3 regions of the Schwartzia sp. (in: firmicutes) genome follow, and region 3 is predicted to be linked to each of the others. Evidence: riboswitches for the same ligand, from Rfam matches in the RefSeq annotation. Region 3 holds a riboswitch; each other region holds the start of a gene.
The links. A riboswitch is a leader RNA that binds a small molecule or an ion and turns the genes downstream of it on or off. The one in region 3 is predicted to bind cobalamin.

Region 1 (4,418 bases), on a different contig from region 3:
TAACGAACAGCACGGCGCAGGCGCTCCTCTCCGCCAAACACAGCCTCTTCATCAGTCAGATCCGTGGATAAAAGAGGTATGCTTCTTAGCTTCGTTTCCTCGGGAGCATCCGTAATCAGACGACAGAAGGAGCTTGCATCCATACGCCTTGCAATGTGCGCGCAAGCCCTTGGACTATGATAGATTACGACAGCACCGTCCACATAACAAAGAGCACGCCATACCCCGGTCATTGTGCAGCTGCAGGACGCAACCCTGCGGCATTTCAGTACACGCTTTGCTTCAATTGCCATACTGCTCCACCAGTCCCTCCAGCTCCTCGAACTCCATGGGCTCCGGAACAACAAGCTCCGTATTGCTGTCGATATCCTCCGCCAGTTTTCTATATACGCCTGCCTGAGTGGTATCGGGAGCATATGCAATCACCGTCTGACGATGAATCTCAGCATCGTGAACAATATTGTCCCTAGGAATAAACGCAATCAGCTTTGTTCCGATACGCTTTGCGAATTCCTCCAAAAGCTCCTTTTCCATGGGTACATTGCGGCTGTTTCCGATTATTCCTCCCAGCTTGACGCGGCCGCGTACCGCAAATTTTCGTATACCCTTTGCGATGTTGTTCGCCGCGTAAAGAGACATAAGCTCCCCCGAGGAAACGATATAAATTTCTTCGGCATAGCCCTCACGTATTGGCAGTGCAAAGCCTCCGCAGACAACATCTCCCAGCACGTCGTAAAGTGCCACGTCTATATCATCAAGAGCCTTGAGTGCTTTCAGCCGCTGAAGCGCGACAATTATTCCCCTTCCCGCGCAGCCCACTCCCGGCTCCGGACCTCCCGCCTCAATGCAGCGTATTCCATTCCAGCCTTCATGAACAATTTCCTCCGCCAGTATCTCTCCGCCGCGCCTTTCACGCTCCAAATCAAGCACAGTCTGACGGCAGATATGTCCCAGGAGAAGACGTGTGGAATCATTCTTCGGGTCGCACCCTATCTGAGCCGCGCACTTTCCCATTTCACTGAATGCCGCAGACACATTTGAAGCCGTGGTGGATTTTCCTATTCCGCCTTTTCCATAAAATGCTATCTTTTTCATGCCGGGTATCTCCCTCCCGATTTAAAAGAATAAGCCCCTGCTTACACAGAGGCTCAATATTAATCTTTATTCTTATCCTTAAGGTATTCATACGCTTCATCCGCGCGCTCAACATACATTTTTCGAACGGCATCATTCTCGCCAAGGCCCTTGAGATACGCTTCTACCTCAAAGCCTGCCGCTTCAAGCTGAAACTTGTGGCTCTTGGGATTTTCCGCAAGCATATCCTTTTTCACATGCGTTCCGGCAACCATCATAAGAGGCATGAGTGTTACCTTTTTAACCCCTGCCCGTTTCAGATACGGAATAACGTCCGTAAGATTCGGCCTGCCTTCCATGGTATATACGAAAACATTTCTGAAGCCCTGCTGCATCAGACGGCTCTGAATCGTATCGTAAAATGCATTGGACGGGTGAGGTGACCCGTGAGCCATCAAAAGCACCGCAGTCTGCGGTGTTCTCGCCGGAAACTGGGTTTCCACGGCCTTTACAAAGTCCATAGCATCATCACGCCGCCCGTTCTGTCCCATCCAGTAGATAAGCGGCGTACCCATTGTTGACCGCTTGAACTGTGCTTTATACAGGTGGAACACACTGGTATCATAGGTGTACTCAATCCCTGGGAACAAATCAAGCGTGGTCATTGCAACCCGCGTATAACCTTCACTGCGAAGATCGCGCAGTGCCTCTTCCGGCATAGGATAGTGAATTCCTTCTTTTTCCTCAATACGTTCAACGACAATGTTCGAGGTAAAAGCAAGTACTACCTTGACACCCGGATGATTGCGCTGTATTTCCTCCACAGTTCTTTCTATGGTTATGCGCCGTGTTTCAGTTATAGTTGTACCGAAGCTCATGACCAGTATTGCGTCCTTATCCGGAAGCGACTGCAGCTCAGGCGTATCATAGCTGAGAACACCTATCTGCGTCGCATGGCGGAGCGCCATGGTCACATGCTTGACCTCAGGGTGCACGCTAAATTTTGCACAACATTTATCCTGCAAAGCAAGCATCTCCTATTTTTCAAAATCAGACAACCAGACGTACAACCTGAACCTCAAAAGCTTCCTTTATCTGCGGAATAAAATCGCGCTCAAGAAGTGATTTCTGGCGCAAATCGCCAGCTACCATAAGAAGCATTCCACCGCTTTTCGTCACATTATTGAGCGGCTCAATATATTTGGCATAATCGTCGTCTCCGAGCTTTTTCCGAAGAGTCTCAAGAGCACCCATAAGCTCCGGACGTGTCTCTTTAAGGCGCGCTGCCAGCGGAGCACGTTTTTCAATTTTAACATTCGGATTTTCACTGAGCGGAGCCTCTGCCGTCATCTGCAAATCTGCAGCATAGTCTGTTTGTTCATTTACCTGCATTTCAAATCTCCTCCCTTTACTTTTCTATATTTTAACAGAAACTGCGTCCATTGTCTTTGCAAACTTATCAATCATATCACAGCCTGTTTTTTGACAAAAAAATCGGCCTCTCGGGAGTCCACCCCGGAGGCCCGCCGCAGTCGGCGTGTAAAGAGTTGAATGGAATGTATGAGCAATGCTTTCCATTAAGCTGAACTCACGGAAAACTTTCCGCCAATATAAAAGACTCTTTTCCCCGAACGGAAAAGAGTCATCATTTACAGAGTACGCCAATAAAACAGACGCTGTCTGCCAAATCCCCTTCCCATCGCTCGTAGGTCAATCGGTGATTGTCAATCAGGCAGTTCTCCTGGCTTCAGGTCATCATCCTTCGGCGCCTTCCCGGAATATCCAGTGGCTAATGCCGAAGAACTCTCTGTTACAGTGGCGGGACCGCGTTGGCTTTTACCAACTTTTCTATTAAGTCGCTGACACCTGATTCAAACTGTGTTCACTTTTAAGGAGTCTTGTTCGGGATGTCCGTATCCCGATTACATTGCAAGAATATCACGGGACAAAATGCTTGTCAAGCACTATTTTCCGCAGAAATAAAGCGTGTAGCGGGTATATGCTTTACACTTTTTAAAGCATATACCTGCTACACGCATCAGCATGATGTCTTTCCCAGCCTAGGGTGTATTACAGGTCGCAGACTCCTTACTCTCACAAGGCGAAGCGCCTCTTCGAAGGTCACATCCTCGCGCCCGTTCTGTGTTTCATACACGCACAAAGGTTTCTCTACGCCAAACTCACTGGCAGGCATGTAGACATATTCATTATTTTCAAAATCTCCGTAAATTTCTCCTGCTTTGAGTCTTGCTTCAAGCATAACGCCCATATAAAAACGTCCCTTTCATCAAAACATATTGTGACGCCAAAGCACAAATGCCATGAATCCGGCAATTGAAACCGAAAGACCGGCAATCACAAGAAACGCGTCGGCGCTGGATGCCAGAGGAACCGGAACATTCATACCGAAAAAGCTCGATATTACCGTCGGTATTGCCAGAATAATCGTCATAGCAGCGAGGAATTTCATAACGAGGTTCTGGTTATTGGAGATAATAGACGAGAACGTATCCGCCATTCGCGCGAGAATCTTGCTGTACATTTCAACCATCTCGCGGGCCTGCTTATTCTCGATTATTACATCCTCCAGAAGGTCCTCATCCTCTTCATACATCTTAAGTACCGCCTGAGTTGCAGGATTCGTGCGGAGACGCAGCAGCTTGTCCAAAACTGCACCGTCAGAACGCAGAGCCGCGTTAAAGTACGTCAGACCTTTCTGCAGCTCCAAAAGACGCATAATATCCTTGTTACGCATGGAATCCCGAAGCATATGCTCAATTTCATCGGAGAGCTTGCTTATCTGACGAAGGTAACGCAGATAGAATGTTGCGGATTTATATAGTATCTGGAACAGAAAACGTGTCTTTTTGAACGTGCGGAAAAGCTTTGCAGTCCGCTCGTTAAACTCGGACAGCACCGGAGTTTCCTCCAGGCAGACCGTAATGATATATTCCTTTGTCAAAATAATAGCCAAAGGCAGTGTATCATAGCTGTCATATGAACGCATGACCGGAACATTGGTCAGGACCATGATTGAATTGTCCTCGACATCTGTATGGGAGCGCTCCTCATCATCCAATGCGGAACGCAGGAAGTCAGGTTCGACCTCCGTAAGTTCACCGACGACCTTAAGTTCATACGGTGTCGGATCAATAATATTGATCCATGCTCCCTTTTCGAGAGTCTCCAGGCTCAGTTCCTCGAGCCGTCCGCTCTCATGGGATTTCAGTATTCTGAGCATAGAAAAAACCCCTTCCCTGCAGGGAACGGGCTCAAAAAAGCGCTAAAGAGGCACAGCTCAAAAGCGCTCCCACATCTCATTAAAAATGCTGAGAAAATGGCAG
Region 2 (4,418 bases), on a different contig from region 3:
CAGTAGTTCGGGTTCTTAGTCAGGACGCATTTATCACGCGTGAAGCTCTCGCAGACATACGGGCCTGTGCAGATAGGACCCTGTTTTGCAAAATCACGGCCTTCCTTCTCAGAGGAAACATCAACAATCAGCCACAGCGGATCTGCCAGCTGACCCGGGAGATTCGGTACAGGCTTCTTCGTCTTAATGATGAGCTCCTGACCCTTTGCCTCAATACTCTCATATTCGAAGAATGTCTTAGCGCGGTTCTGTTTTGCGAATACGCGCTCAATGGACTGTTTAACAGCCTCAGCCGTCAGCGGCTTGCCGTTGGAGAATTTAACGTTGTCACGGATTTTGAACGTCCATGTAAGATGGTCATCACCGATTTTCCAGCTTTCAGCCAGCCACGGTTTAGCGTTCATTTTCTCATCAAATCTGGAGAGCGTTTCGCCCATACCATAACGCATAACTACCCAAGCAAAGTAGTTCTGTGTCGGCTCAAGAGTATCAGCGAAGTTCGTGACACCGACCTTCAGGACCTTGGAGTCGCCCTTTGCGCCGCCTTTGTCACCACCGCCGCAGCCTACGAGCATCGTAGCTGCCATCGTGACAGCGAGACCTGCCATAACACTTTTCTTAAGTTTGTTGCTAAATACCATTCTGTGTACCTTCTTTCATAAATATAGATATAACAAAAATGCTGCCTAACTTAGTGAGAGCGGTTCGGATCTGTAAGATCCCTCAGGCTGTCGCCCCAAAGGTTAAATGAGGAAACAACAAAGAGGATTGCAAGACCCGGGAAAATCATTGCCCAAGGTGCCATCTGCATAACCTGACGGCCCTCGTTCAGCATGAGACCCCATTCCGCTGTCGGCGGCTGTGCACCGAAACCAAGGAATGAAAGACCCGCGATTTCCATAATCATGGAACCGATATCCATAGCGCCCGTGACAATGACCATCTGCATGATGTTCGGGACGATATGGCGGTGAAGAAGCGCCACCGGCTTAGTACCGTTTGTAACGGCTGCCTGAATGAACTCGCTCTGTACAAGCTTTAATGTAAGGCTTCGTCCGAGACGGGCATATTTCGTCCAGCCGACAACTGCAAGAGCCAGCACCGTGTTTACCACGCTGCCGCCAAGAACACCGGCAATAGCGATAGCAAGTACGATGCCCGGAAACGCCATCATCATATCGGTAATACGCATAAGGAAGGTGTCGACCTTGCCGCCGCAGTAGCCCGCGATAATACCGATAAGCGTGCCGATAGATGCCATCAGAAGAACAGTGATGAGCGTCATGGAAAGAGAAACGCGGGCACCGTAGATTATACGCGTGAAGCAGTCACGGCCCAGCTTATCCGTGCCGAACCAGTGCTCGGCAGAGGGAGGGAGCATAGACGCTGACATATTGGAAGCATACGGATCAGCACTGCACAAAAACGGGCCGAACGCTGCAACAAAAACAATAAAAAGAATCACGCCGCTGAAAAAACGGAATACATTCTTTTCATTCTTAAAGAACTTCAACTTATTTCCCTCCTCTCTTCTTGAGTCGCGGATTCAGAATATAATAGGAAGCATCAACCAAAAGGTTAATGATCATATACAGTATTGCAATCCAAAGAACAAATCCCATGAGCAGAGGGAAGTCACGCATCATGATGGAGCGGACTGCCATAAAGCCAAGTCCGGGCCATGAGAAGACCATCTCGACGACAGCAACGCCGCCCAAAAGCCAGCCGATATATGTACCGAGAAGGGTAACAAGCGGCAGGCAGGCATTCGGAAGCACATGGTGCCAAAGAATCTTGTTCATTGGAATGCCTCGGGCCTGAGCGCCTGTAACATAATCCTTGCCAAGCTCCTCAAGCACAGCAGTGCGCACCTGGCGCGTGAATTTCGATATCATAACGATGGAAAGTGTTGCCGCCGGAAGAATCATGTGACGCACATCAACCTCACCGCCCGAAATCGGGAACATTCCCAGCTTCAATCCGAAGATGTAAAGCAACAGAAGACCTACCCAGAAGCTTGGCATGGAAACGCCGAGGAAGGAAAGTCCACGGGAAAGATAATCAATAAAAGAATTGCGGTAAACCGCAGCCGCGATACCTACCGGCACAGAAACCACCAGCATCATGAGTACAGCCGTTCCCGTAAGCACCAGCGTACCTGGAGCACCCAGCATCATGCGATCGATAACCGGCATCTTTGCTGAATAGGAAATACCCATATCGCCGTGAAGAAGTCCCGTCAGCCAGTTCAGATACTGCATGTGAAACGGCAGATCAAGGCCGAGCTCGTGACGTGTTTGCTCAACTACCTCTGCAGATACCAGCGTATCACCTGTTTCCAAAATCGCATCAACGGCATCACCAGGTGCGATATACGTAAGTCCAAAGGTCAGAATCGTTACACCAATGAGTGTAATGATCATCTGCCCGAACCTTTGCAGCAGTTCTTTTCTACCCAAAATTTTTCTCCTCCTAAAATAAAAATACTCCGAACCCATCCCTTCATAGCTGATTCAGAGCAGTGCCGTGTTTTTTATAAAAAGGCAAAAAAACACAAGCCACCCATCTCCTCATCAACCGTGAGTCAACCAATGGATCTTGTTACGAGCAGGCTTTCTGACTTGAACGCACGCACTCTTCATCTTCCGCTGCTGTCGGAAAATCAAGACTGTCATGGTCTCACAGTTGCGGGACAGCGCAGGATTCTCACCTGCTTTCCTTTTCCCCACCAAACACACTTGGGCACCCATAACGTCCTACTATGTATTTAGGCGCAGTCACCTAAATTAAATCTATAAGAAAGGATACACTGTATAGCTATCATACAGTGTATAGGTAAATAGACCTATCTTTTAACAACAATTCAATAATCATTTAATGGTTTTTATTTACATTTAAACAACCGGACCCAATAAAGCTGCATTTTTTATCGCCTTCAGGACATATAAAAGACCTCAGCCAAGCTTGGCTGAGGTCAGTCTAAACACTGGTATTTCGGGGGGACAGCCGAATCTGAATGGGAACCAGCTTCCGTTTCCGCAATGAACGTACCCAAAGGTTATACCTACTATATACTTTCCTCTCAAATATTTGAAGACAGGTGGGACGAGAGGAACCCCAAAAGCATCCAGCTGCCCTCCGTGAGTATGTCCCGTAAGTGCCAGTGTCACGCCGTATTCTGCAGCATCATCAATAAAATCAGGGTGATGAGCCAGGAGTATACTTACTGCATCTTTAGGAACATTATCCATGGTTTCCTTCATAAATGATTTTTCCAGTTCTTCAAAGCGCGGGCGTATTCTCGGATAATCAACTCCGCAGAAGTAAATCGGGCGTGTGTCCTTAACTACACAGGCATTATCATTTGCAAGCACGCGAATCTGAGTTTTTGCCAAAGCCTTTTTCGTGCGGCCTATGTTGCGGAAATACTCATGATTGCCATAGCAGAACCATATTCCCTGTGGAAATGCTCCGCAAAATCCGTTAATTATTTCAGCCGCCTCTTCATTTATGTCATCATCATCAAAGAGATCTCCTGTTATTACAAGAGCATCTGCTTTTGTTGCGGCCGCCTGCTCCATTAATCGTCTTAAATCCTTCAAAGAGTAAAAGAGCCCCAGATGTACATCGCTCAGCTGGGCAATTTTGAATCCCTCCGCTTTAGCTCCGAGTCCTTCTACAGGAACATCAAAGCTGCGCACGACAGTTTCCGTTCTTTCAACTGCCGTTCCGTACGCAGCTCCGATTGCCGCAGCCGCAGGAAGTGCCAGAGAGCCTTTAATAAACCGGCGTCTGCTCATATCCTGAGGTGTCGCTTTATCGTTTTCCTTCCTATTATATGTGTGCACGATTTTTCTAAGCAGCCTCACCAAAAGAGCAGCTGCCCCGAAAAAAAGCTCTGCCATCCATACTGCCGTCATGAACATAAGCCCATATTTTAAAAAGGTATCCGAAGCCCAGGGAATATGACGTCCGACAAAAAGGAGCACAACTGATACCACATCAAAAATCACAAGCAGCTTTCTTGCGGTACCACGCTCACGTTCTGACGTGACAATATCAAGGCCCCACCACGCCAGACCGCCCACGGTAAACAACACCATCAGCAGCATTAACCAGAAAAACCACACATTTATTCCCGCCTTTATTTACACATATAATCTTTTGTACCTTAAACCGGTACGATTTTTTCTTAATTATCCGAAGAAACTATGAAACCTCGCTGAATAAAATGAACTTGTTCCGTTAAATAGCGCATACAAAAAAACTGCCGCACCAAATGGTACGGCAGAAGTCTTCAAAGACATTTAACAAGCCCGCTATGCGAGCCCCCGAAGATGTGCAAGCTCAGCCTGCTTTTCCGAATAGTACCACCGGATTGATTTTCCGATAGCACAGCGGATAGCATCAAGCTTCCC
Region 3 (4,418 bases):
TCTGGTTTCGGAGCCCGAGCCGGCTCCTATTGTGAAGCTGCCGCAGCGTGCTGAGGTTTCGACCGGGAGCGCAGACAGCGCGCCCGTTGCTGTGCCGATAGCAAAACCGGTGGTGCTGCATTCGCCTTTTTCGGCTGAGCACAATGAAAGAGAACAGGTTCATAAAAGCCTGCAGACGGCATCTGTGAAAGGGCCGGATGAAAAAACAGAACGCACGCGTTCACGCAAAGAGCCTGTGAAGCTTGTGGGGACAGCAAGCTCATCTGCCGGAGTGATGGCAGTTTTTTCCCGGGGGAATGAACATTGGAGCATGGCTCCCGGGGAGCGGCACGGAGATGTCGAGCTTTTGGAGCTTACTGAAGCCGCTGCTGTAGTAGAAACATCTGAAGGAATACTCACCCTGCGTCTTTCGGGACGCTGAGGAGGAAAATGTATTGAGGATTTATGGGACCCCAAAATTTAAAACGGCGATATTTTCGTTTTTGGCGGCGTTTTGCTTTTGGAACGCAGATGCCGGAGCAGAGCAGGTTACTCTGAATGTGTCTGACGGAAATGTGCGCGATGTTCTTTCAATGGTGTCCCGTCTGGGTGATATCAATCTTGTAGTAGATGATTCTGTGCAAGGCCTGGTATCTATGCGGCTGGACGGGGTAGAGCCTGATGACGCGGTAGAACTGATTGCCGCGGCTAAGGGACTTGCCGTGGAACGGCGCGGAGATGTTTTTGTAGTTAGTTCGATAAAGCCCGAGAATTCAGCTTTTTACCGTATGTATACGTATCCTCTGCAATATGCTGAACTTGATACGGTAAGAGAAGCGGTTTCCATGGCTTTAAGAAAAGCTGACCGGAAGGAAAGCAGCCCGTCAAAGGAAACGGGCGGTTCGGGTGTAGGAGCTGCGGAGCGTGTACTTGCTGATTCGGGGACAAATACGCTTGTGCTTTACGGTACCGCGGCAGAAAATGAGGCGGCGAGGCGTATAGTAAGGGCGCTTGACCAGCCGATAAAACAGGTATCGTTGGAAGCAAAGGTAATTGCGATTTCCAAAGAAGCTTCAAAGAAACTTGGTGTAGAATGGGAATGGTCTAAGGTACCTCAGTATCCTGAGTACACTAAAGACTATGAATCGAGAAGACATTCTGTGCAGAATCCGGACGGTTCATATACGACAGTAACGGAATCCGTTCCCAAGGAAACTGCTGAACGGACGTGGAAGAACGGCGAGTCGATGCCGGGAATTATACGGTTCGGACACGGGCCGGGCGGCCATCCTTTTGAATTCTACTATGGAGCGCAGATACAGGCTCTGATAACCGACGGCAAGGCAAAGCTTCTGGCGCGTCCAAACATCACGACACTTCAGGGGCGTGAAGCCCAGATAAATATCGGGGGCGAGGTTCCCGTACCGGTGGTGACGTCGACGAATACCGCGACAACGACAAGTATCACATATCGTGATGCCGGAATCATTCTTCGCTGTACACCTCGTGTGAATCCCGACGGGGCCATCACCACAAAGGTACATACCGAGGTCAGCTCACCGCTTTACGTTGATTCATTGAAAGCATATCAGTTTCAAAAGAGGTCGGCAGATACGGTTGTCCGTCTGAAGGATGGAGAGACAATGGTAATCGGAGGGCTGATCGGGAGTGAGGAATCAAAATCGCTTTCGAAGGTTCCTTTCCTTGGAGATTTACCTATATTGGGTGCATTTTTCCGCAGCGTCAGAAAAAGCAAATCCGATTCAGAAATTATGATTTTTCTTACAGCCCATGTGCTGGATGAAGGGGAATCTCCTGCCATAAAGTCTTCGGAAGATTTTGAAAAAGAAAATAAAAGCAAATAATACGGGACTATATCCGTTTGATATATGTTTGATATATTTGGTATAATATACTGAGTGATTTGCGAGAGGAGACAAGATTCATTATGTCTATAAAAATTTTGATTGCAGATGACCATGCTCTGCTGCGACAGGGAATTAAGCGCGTTTTGAATTTCGAGGAAGATCTCGAGGTTGTAGGAGAGGCAGAAGACGGACAGGAAGCTCTTGCCCGTACTCTTGTGCTGCAGCCGGATATTTTGCTGCTTGACCTCAATATGCCTAATCTCAGCGGACTTGAGGTAACAAAGCAGCTTCAGGCAGCTAAGTCGCGCACGCGCATTATCGCGCTTACCATTCACGGCAGCGATAAATATGTGCTCGAAATGCTCCGCAACGGTGCGCTTGGGTATCTTCTTAAAGATGTTGAGCCGACAATGCTCATCAAGGCAATTCACGTAGTAAATAATGGCGATGCTTTTGTATATCCGAAGCTTGCCGAGCGTATTTTCGGCGGTCTTCAGGAAGGCGAGGATGTCAACGAGAAGGCACGCGAGATGTGGAGAGAGGGCCGCGCTGAGCGCCTTACGCCGCGCGAGATGGACGTTCTTTCCTGTATCGCTAAGGGCTTCTCAAATCAGGATATTGCGCAGGCTCTTTTCGTAAGTGAAAAAACGGTTAAAAACCATCTTACAAATATCTTCCGCAAACTCAATGTTAATGACCGCACGCAGGCGCTTATCTATGTTCTTAAACACAAGATAATGACGCTTGAGTAAATTTGTTCATAAGTTGACAGTGTCGATATGACCGTTGTACTATAAAGTGAGAATTATCTGGGGCTTTATGGGGACTTGGTCTTCGTATCAGAGACAGGAGTCTCAGCACCCATTAGTGTCATACATATGATGGAATTGCATAAAGAAAGTTGACGGGGTAAGGTTCCGCCAGGAATAAAGAGAAGCCGGTGAGATGCCGGCACGGTCACGCCACTGTATGACAGAGTCGGCAGAAACGATGACACTGAACGCGGGCGCGAGTCCAAGTTCGGGAAAGCTTTTGCACGGCAATGATGTCGAGTCAGGATATCTGCCTTCCCAACAATCACCGTTTGTACCCACGAGCGAAGGGAAGGGGATTTAAATTGTATCAGCAGGCCTTCCTGGGGGAAGGTCTTTTCTTTTTGCACTTAGCTGCTTTATACAATATAGGAGGGTAATCGGAATGGCAGGAATTTTTTATGGAATCGGCGTAGGACCGGGAGATCCGGACCTTTTGACGATGAAAGCCGTCAATACCATTCGAAAAGTTGACGTGCTTATTGCACCGAAAACCGAGAAAAAAGACGGCAGTGTAGCATATGATATTGCTAAGCCGTATCTTCGGGACGACGTACAGATTGTATATCAGGTTTTCCCGATGGTTAAGCATTTCGAACAGTCTACAGATGCCTGGGAATCGAATGTACAGGAAATTCTCGGCTTCCTTGAACAGGGGAAGAATGTAGGCTTCCTGACGTTGGGCGATGCTATGTTTTTCAGCACCTATATCTATATTTTCCGTCTGCTTGAGAAAAAAGGCGTAAAAATTGAGACCATTCCGGGTATTCCGGCATTCATTGCAATCGGCAGCCATCTTGGCTGGCCTATCGTTGAGGGAAATGATGTGCTGAGCATTATTCCGGCGACGGCAGACAAAGAAACTATTGAAAAGGTTATGGAGGTTTCGGATAATGTAGTCCTTATGAAGGTCTACAAAAACTTCCCTGAAATTGCCGACCTTCTTGTGAAGAATAAAATGATAGAAAACTCTGTTATGGTCAGCCGTGTAGGCATGCCGGATGAGGAACGCATTGACGATATCCTCGCCCGCAAGGACCAGCCGGTCAACTATCTGTCTACCGTCCTGGCACGCAGGACGCCGGAGAAATAAGATGGCGGCGGTATTACCGGTCAGTTTCAAGCTGGTCGGAAAAAAGTGTGCTGTTATCGGCGGCGGAGCTGTGGCACTGCGCAGAGTGAAGGCTCTTCACGAAGCAGGGGCACAGATTCGTGTTATTGCACCGGAGATAGATTCCGAGCTTTTGAAATTCACACGGGAAGAAAATATTGAGTGGATTGCCGAGCCGTTTACGGCATCACTCGTCTTGGGAATGTTTCTTGTTGTGTGCGCTACCAATGATGAGTCCGCAAACCGTTCTGCTGCCTGGGCAGCAAAGGCTACGGGTGCTCTGGTGAATATGGCGGCTCCTCCGATGGATCTCAGCGATTTGATGTTCCCGGCCTTTGCTGAAAAGGACGGACTTTTGCTGACGGCGTCAACAAATGGAGCAAGCCCGGAGCTTTCACGCAAACTGCGTCAGGAGCTGGAGGGTATTATTGATGTTTACGGGCCATGGCTCGAGATATTGGCACCTATACGTGAAGAAATGAAAGAAAAGCTTGCCGGGAGCACTGCACGTCAAGCCTTCTGGCGGGAGGCTCTTGACGATGCTGTCATGGCTCTCGTTAAAGAGAAGAAGTATGATGAGGCGGAGGCACAGGTAAGAAATGCAATTGGTCGTTTTGGGACTGAATCATAAAACAGCACCGGTTGAAG

Region 1: another riboswitch for cobalamin. It lies ahead of ACY69O_RS01600 (hypothetical protein); the one in region 3 lies ahead of cobI (precorrin-2 C(20)-methyltransferase).
Region 2: another riboswitch for cobalamin. It lies ahead of nikB (nickel ABC transporter permease); the one in region 3 lies ahead of cobI (precorrin-2 C(20)-methyltransferase).

The regions. Positions count from the first base shown of each region.
Region 1 covers NZ_CDXDFU010000035.1:1,446-5,863, forward strand. The annotation lists gene ACY69O_RS01585 (nitrogenase component 1) at 1-293, opposite strand, end outside; gene ACY69O_RS01590 (nucleotide-binding protein) at 283-1,095, opposite strand; gene ACY69O_RS01595 (sirohydrochlorin cobaltochelatase) at 1,155-2,099, opposite strand; gene ACY69O_RS01600 (hypothetical protein) at 2,125-2,466, opposite strand; cobalamin riboswitch at 2,789-2,959, opposite strand; gene ACY69O_RS01605 (hypothetical protein) at 3,113-3,343, opposite strand; gene ACY69O_RS01610 (magnesium transporter CorA family protein) at 3,362-4,315, opposite strand.
Region 2 covers NZ_CDXDFU010000072.1:9-4,426, forward strand. The annotation lists partial or broken gene ACY69O_RS03295 (ABC transporter substrate-binding protein) at 1-641, opposite strand, end outside; gene nikC (nickel transporter permease) at 692-1,513, opposite strand; gene nikB (nickel ABC transporter permease) at 1,515-2,459, opposite strand; cobalamin riboswitch at 2,590-2,765, opposite strand; gene ACY69O_RS03310 (metallophosphoesterase) at 2,955-4,130, opposite strand; gene ACY69O_RS03315 (hypothetical protein) at 4,320-4,418, opposite strand, start outside.
Region 3 covers NZ_CDXDFU010000156.1:208-4,625, forward strand. The annotation lists gene ACY69O_RS07035 (hypothetical protein) at 1-421, shown strand, start outside; gene ACY69O_RS07040 (type II secretion system protein GspD) at 435-1,844, shown strand; gene ACY69O_RS07045 (response regulator) at 1,928-2,599, shown strand; cobalamin riboswitch at 2,743-2,931, shown strand; gene cobI (precorrin-2 C(20)-methyltransferase) at 3,045-3,752, shown strand; gene ACY69O_RS07055 (precorrin-2 dehydrogenase/sirohydrochlorin ferrochelatase family protein) at 3,754-4,401, shown strand; gene hemA (glutamyl-tRNA reductase) at 4,370-4,418, shown strand, end outside.